2 regions of the Bradyrhizobium sp. NBAIM01 genome follow, and region 1 is predicted to be linked to the other one. Evidence: predicted binding sites of a transcription regulator. Region 1 holds the regulator's gene; the other holds the start of a gene.

Region 1 (3,358 bases):
AGTCCTCATGTACCGGCGTAAACGTTCGGGCGTCTTGAGCGCGCCCGGCGAGCCTTAAGGGATTCTGACGGCACGGGTTTTTCAAGGCTAAAGCATTCGCTGCGAAGGCCCCAGGATGGCAGGCGCGCAGCGAGGGAAAGGGTGCAATGACGGTTTTGACCTGGTCCGATGATCGCGTCGAGCAGCTGAAGAAGCTCTGGGAGGCCGGACTTTCGGCCAGCCAGATCGCGGCGGAGCTCGGCAATGTGACCCGCAATGCCGTGATCGGCAAGGTGCACCGGCTCGGCCTGTCCGGCCGCGCCAAGAGCCCTTCATCGGCAGCGCCGCGGCCGCGCAAGGCACGGCCCGCGCAGCATATGATGCGGGTGACCCGCCCCGTCGCGCGCGGCAACACCGCGTTGGCGCAGGCCTTCGAGGTCGAGTTGGAAGCCGAGCCGGTTACCTACGACAACGTGGTGCCGATGAGCCAGCGGCTGTCGCTGCTGGAATTGAACGAGGCGACCTGCCACTGGCCGGTCGGCGATCCCTCGAGCCCGGATTTCTTCTTCTGCGGCGGCAAGGCGCTCTCCGGCCTGCCCTATTGTGCCCAGCATTCGCGCGTGGCCTATCAGCCCGCAGCGGATCGCCGTCGCGCAGCACCGAAACCGGGCACGCGGTGAGCTTGCGGAATTCCCTGATCGCCAAGCTTTGATCGCCAAGCTTGATCGCCAAGCTTGATCGCCAAGACTGCAGCCGTCACACGATGACGGCTCCCAATCGCTCGGTGTCATCCCCGCGAATGCGGGATCCATAACCGCGGGGCGCAATCGTTGCGCGAGATGGTCACTCCGAGTCTTCGCCAAACCACGTCCTGTGGCTAATCGCGAAGAGCGCAAGCGCTCGCGCTGAGATCCCGGGCTCACGCTGCGCGCGCCCCGGGATGACGGCCGAGATCGGCGCCGCAGTTCGCCAAACCAGCTGTCGCTGGCGCCTTACGTCTGCTCAGCCTTCGCGAAGCGATCGTCCAGCGCGTAGCCGGCGCCGCGGACGGTGCGGATCGGGTCCTGCTCGCGGCCAAGATTGAGCAGCTTGCGCAGGCGGCCGATATGGACGTCGACGGTGCGCTCGTCGATGTAGATGTCGCGGCCCCAGACGCTGTCGAGCAGCTGCTCGCGCGAGAACACGCGGCCGGGATGCTCCAGGAAGAACTCCAGCAGGCGATATTCGGTCGGACCGAGATCGATCGGCCGGCCCGAGCGCGCCACGCGGCGCTTGTCGCGGTCGAGCTCGATATCGCCATAGGCGAGCACGGTGGCGAGGCGCTCGGGACTCGCACGCCTGAGCAGGCCCTTCACGCGCGCAAGCAGCTCCGGCACCGAGAACGGCTTGACGATATAATCATCCGCGCCGGTCGCGAGCCCGCGCACCCGTTCGCTCTCCTCGCCGCGCGCGGTGAGCATGATGATCGGCAGCTGCTTGGTCTCGGGGCGGGTCCGAAGCCGCCGGCACAGCTCGATGCCTGACAGGCCCGGCAGCATCCAGTCGAGCACGATCAGATCGGGAATGTGCTCCTTGAGGCGGGTGTCGGCGTCATCGCCGCGCATCACCGTCTCGACGTCATAGCCGTCGCCTTCGAGGTTGTAGCGAAGAAGCTCGGTGAGAGCTTCCTCGTCCTCAACCACCATAATGCGTGCGCCCATGTGGTCGTAGCTCCTTAAGTCGTCAGGTGTTCGGCACCGTCGTGGCGAAGGTCGTCATGTCGCCCTTCGGCCGCTTGTCGGTGATCGCCTGGCCCTCGATCATGTAGAACACGGTCTCGGCGATGTTGGTGGCGTGGTCGCCGATCCGCTCGATGTTCTTGGCACAGAACATCAGGTGGATGCAGAACGAGATGTTGCGCGGATCCTCCATCATGTAGGTGAGGAGCTCGCGGAACAGCGAGGTGCAGATGGCGTCGACTTCTTCGTCGCCCTTCCACACCGCCATCGCCGCCGGCAGGTCGTGCGCGGCATAGGCGTCCAGCACCGACTTGACCTGCTGCTGCACGAGGTCGGTCATGTGCTCCAGGCCGCGGAACAGCTTGAGCGGATGGAAATCCGTCTCCAGCGCCGCGACGCGCTTGCCCATGTTCTTGGCGAGATCGCCGATGCGCTCGAGATCGGTCGCAACGCGCATCGCGCCGACGATCTCGCGCAGGTCGACGGCCATCGGCTGGCGGCGGGCGATGGTGAGCACGGCGCGCTCCTCGATGCGCTTCTGCAGCGCGTCGAGCTCGACGTCGGTGGCGACGACGCGCTGGCCGAGCGCGACGTCGCGGCGGATCAGCGCGTCGACGGAATCGACGATCATGCGCTCGGCGATGCCGCCCATCTCGGCGACCAGGCGGGTGAGCTCCTGAAGGTCGCTGTCGAAAGCCTTTACGGTATGTTCAGAACCCATGTTCCGTCTCCTCAGCCGAACCGGCCGGTGATGTAATCCTGCGTGCGCCGATCGCTCGGCGACGTGAAGATCTTGCTGGTGTCGTCGAACTCAATCAACTCGCCGAGATACATGAAGGCGGTCTTGTCGGAAACGCGCGCCGCCTGCTGCATGTTGTGGGTGACGATCGCGATCGTGTAGTTCTCGGACAATTCCTGGATCAGCTCCTCGACCTTGGCGGTCGAGATCGGGTCGAGCGCCGAGCAGGGCTCGTCAAACAGGATCACCTCGGGCCGCACCGCGACGGTGCGGGCGATGCAGAGGCGCTGCTGCTGGCCGCCGGAGAGCGACAGGCCGGAGGCATTGAGCTTGTCCTTGACCTCGTTCCACAGCGCGCCACCGCGCAGCGCCTTCTCGACGCGGTCGTCCATCTCGGACTTGGAGATCTTCTCATAGAGACGAATGCCGAAGGCGATGTTCTCGTAGATCGTCATCGGGAACGGCGTCGGCTTCTGGAACACCATGCCGACCCGGGCGCGGAGCAGGTTGAGGTCGAGCTTGGGGTCGAGGATGTTGGTATGGTCGAGCAACAGCTGACCGTCGGCGCGCTGGCCCGGATAGAGGTCGTACATCCGGTTGAAGATGCGCAGCAGGGTGGACTTGCCGCAGCCGGACGGGCCGATGAACGCCGTGACGCGGTTGGTGCCGAGCGCCAGGTTGATGTTCTTCAGCGCGTGGTGGTCGCCGTAGTAGAAGTTGAGGTTGCGCGCCGTGACCTTGGCGGGCGCCTCGGGCAGGGGCTGCGAGCCGGGATGAACGGTCGGTGCGCTGACGGAAACAGACATTTCACTCATTTTGCAGTCCTCTCGGCGCCAAGGATGCGCGCGCCAATGTTAAGGGCAAGCACGGTCAGGGTGATCAACAGCGCGCCGCTCCAGGCGAGTTGCTTCCAATACTCGTA
Region 2 (3,358 bases), on a different contig from region 1:
GGCGAGCAGCTGCGCGGGATAATAATAGTCAGACGCCAGCACCGAGCAGAGCCCCTTGGCGATCATGTCGGAGGCCCTGGTCCAGCCGGTGTGGCTGCCGCCGCGCACGACGTTCGGCGCGCCGTAGACGATGGCATCGCCGTGGCTGGCCGCTGCGCGCGCCGTCTCCTCGTTGATCGGAAACTCCGCGATCAAGGCGCCGAGCTCGCGAAAGTCCCGGCGCATCGCCGGGCTCGAATCGTCGTGCGAGAGCATCCGCACCTCGGCGGTGCGGGCCGCGGCGGCCAGGCGTGACACCGAGGTGGGCACCTCGTCGGCGCGCGAGACCACGCGCTCGACCAGCCGGTCGAATTCGTCGCTCGACAGACCGGTGCGCTCCATCATGCGGTTGCGCTTGCGTGGGTTGGAGATGTCGGCAACGACGCCGTCCATATGATCGTTAAAGGCGAACAGGTCGACGCGGCCCTCGCTGAGCCACTGTGCGATCTCCGCTTCGGCATCGAGATTGAAGGTCTCGTGCCGCAGGTGGAAGCGGGTGTCGGCGGCGAATTGAGGACGCTGCCGCTCGATCGCCTCCATCAGACCGCGCGCATTGTCGGCGCTGCGCAGGCCCGGCTCCCACGAGCAGGTTGTGGCGTGAAACACGGTAGTGATGCCGTTGCTGATCGCCTGGCGGTCGCTGTCGGCGAGCGCGACGTCGATCGGAAAGTCGACGCCGGCGCGCGGCATCATCTGGCGCTCGAAGGCATCGCCATGCAGATCAACGATGCCGGGCAGCACCAGCAGGTCACGGGCATCCAGCGCCAGCCGCGCCCGGCCGCGAGAGGCGTCGACCTCTGCAATGTCTGTTCCGGAGACGAGAAGGGAGGTTTCGACGAGCTCGGCGCCGATCAGGGCCCGGCCGCCTTCGATGAATATGTCTGTCACGCGACCGCGCTTCGTTTGCTGGCAGGAGAATTGGCGAGTGAGCTCGCTTTTGCTTCGTATGACGAGAGGAAATCTTCAATCCCGAGCTTGCGGAAATTGGGCAGCGCCTCGCGCAACTTGTCGTGATCCCAGTCCCACCAAGCAAGCCTTGCGAGCCGTCCGGCGATCTCCTCCGAGAATCGCCGCCGCACGATGCGGGCCGGATTGCCGGCGACGATGCTGTAGGCCGGCACGTCCTTGGTGACGATCGCGCCGGCGGCGATCACCGCGCCGGTGCCGATGTTGCGGCCCGGCAGCACGATCGCGCCATGGCCGATCCAGACGTCATGGCCGATATGAACGTGATGCCGGCGGCGCCAGTCGAAGAACTCGAGATCGTCGCTCTCACCTTCGAAATAGGCGCTGGATCGGTAAGTGAAATGCGCCTGAGTGGCGCGATGCATCGGATGGTTGCCGGGATTGATGCGGGTCATCGCCGCGATCGAGCAGAACTTTCCGATGGTGGCGTAGGTGATCTGCGCATCGTTCACGACATAGGAATAATCGCCCATCGCGACTTCATGCAGGATCGTGCGCGCGCCGACTTCGGTGTAGGCGCCAAGCCTGGTCTCATGCAGCTTGGCCGAGGGATCGACGGTCGGCTGAACCGAAAGAGCTTTGGCGGCCATGTTGCATCCGAAGTGCGAGGGCGGGCGTCTTTCTTCGAGCGGCCGGATGACGGTGTCGTGACAATGAGATGACAGGGGATGACGTGCGTAGGATGGCCGCACTGCAGCAGCCTTGTCACACAAGTGTTAACCACGGGCGTTAGCGGTTGGCTCCAGCTACTCTGGAGCCCCTCGATGCTGGTGGTTGAAGGCCTGACGTGTCGCTTCGGCGCGAAGGCCGCTGTGGACGATGCTTCGTTTCAAGTTTCCCCTGGCGGCTTCGTCGGGGTGATCGGGCGATCCGGCGCCGGCAAGTCGACATTGCTGCGGTCCATCAACCGCCTCATCGAGCCCTCCGAAGGCCGCATCCTGTTCGAAGGCGTCGACGTCACCGCGCTGCGCGGCAAGGAGCTGCGGCAGTGGCGTGCGCGGTCGGCGATGATTTTTCAGCAGTTCAACCTCGTCGGCCGGCTCGACGTCCTCACCAATGTGCTGATGGGGCGGCTGTCGACGGTGCCGACATGGCGGTCGCTGCTGCAGCTTTGGCCCGAAGAAGACAAGGCCATCGCGATGTCGGCGCTCGAGCAGTTCGACATGGCTGCCATCGCGGCCCAGCGCGCCGACCAGCTCTCGGGCGGTCAGCAGCAGCGCGTGGCGATCGCGCGGGCGCTGGTTCAGCAGCCCGACATTATCCTTGCCGACGAGCCGATCGCCTCGCTCGATCCCCGCAACACCAAGATCGTGATGGATGCGCTTCTGCGCATCAACAAGCATTTCGGTATCACCGTGCTCTGCAACCTGCATTCGCTCGATCTCGCCCGCAGCTATTGCGACCGCCTGATCGGGATGGCCGCGGGGCGGGTGGTGTTCGACGGCGCGCCGGCGGCCTTGACCGATCATATCGCGCGCGAGCTGTACGATCTCGAGGCGAATGAAGTCATGGATGTTGCGCCCGCGGATGCATCGGTCGGCACGGCAGTTCCTGCCCTCCGCACGGTTGCCGTGGCCTGATCGCTGCTTCTTTAAATCGAGCCTGGTCGTAGAGCCGGAACTCGACAGTTTCATAACCTTGAAATGGGAGACGTCATGATAGACCGTCGTACGATCGTTGCCGCTGCGGCGGCCCTGGCATTTTCAGTTTCAGCCGCTGCGGCGCAGGACTGGAAGGCAAAATATCCTGAGTTGATCTTCGCAAAAGTCCCCGACGAGAATGCCTCCGGCACCACCAACCGCTGGACGCCTCTGACGGAGTACCTGTCCCGCGAGCTTGGAACCAAGGTCACGCTGCGCATCGCCAACGACTACGCCGCGGTGATCGAAGGTCAGCGTGCAGGAAACATTCACATTGCGATGTACGGCCCGGCGTCCTACGCGCGTGCCTACATCATTGGCGCGAAGGTCGAACCGTTCGCGATCGAGGTGAACGGCGACGGCACCAAAGGCTATTACTCGGTTCTCTATGTCAAAAGCGATTCGAGCTACAAGGACATTAAGGACCTGCAAGGCAAGAACCTCTGCCTCGTCGATCCCAATTCGACTTCCGGCAACAACGTGCCGCGTTTCGCGATGAACAAGATGGGCATCGACCCGGAAAAGTTCTTCGCCAAGGTGGTCTATTCGGGGAGCCATGAAAACGCGGTGATCGGGCTTTCCCAGGGCACCTGCGACGCGGCGTTCAACTGGTGGAACGACGAGAAGGAATCGAACCTGCTCCGGATGGAACGGAAGGGCATGGCGAAGGCCGCTGATTTCAAGATCATCATGAAGTCCGAGCAGATCGTGAA

What was found. The regulator PhoB, encoded in region 1, activates phosphate uptake and scavenging genes when phosphate is short. The targets are predictions, from matches to a motif close to TGTCATNNANCTGTCAT.
Region 2: the regulator PhoB is predicted to act here: its motif matches at 1,653-1,669, upstream of phnC (phosphonate ABC transporter ATP-binding protein).

Annotation. Positions count from the first base shown of each region.
Region 1 covers NZ_JADYVU010000002.1:822,770-826,127, forward strand. Annotated here, with positions in the region: gene I6F31_RS10270 (GcrA family cell cycle regulator) at 147-659, shown strand; gene phoB (phosphate regulon transcriptional regulator PhoB) at 972-1,679, opposite strand; gene phoU (phosphate signaling complex protein PhoU) at 1,702-2,418, opposite strand; gene pstB (phosphate ABC transporter ATP-binding protein PstB) at 2,430-3,251, opposite strand; gene pstA (phosphate ABC transporter permease PstA) at 3,248-3,358, opposite strand, start outside.
Region 2 covers NZ_JADYVU010000007.1:176,515-179,872, forward strand. Annotated here, with positions in the region: gene I6F31_RS23050 (alpha-D-ribose 1-methylphosphonate 5-triphosphate diphosphatase) at 1-927, opposite strand, end outside; gene I6F31_RS23055 (chloramphenicol acetyltransferase) at 924-1,595, opposite strand; gene phnC (phosphonate ABC transporter ATP-binding protein) at 1,770-2,585, shown strand; gene phnD (phosphonate ABC transporter substrate-binding protein) at 2,661-3,358, shown strand, end outside.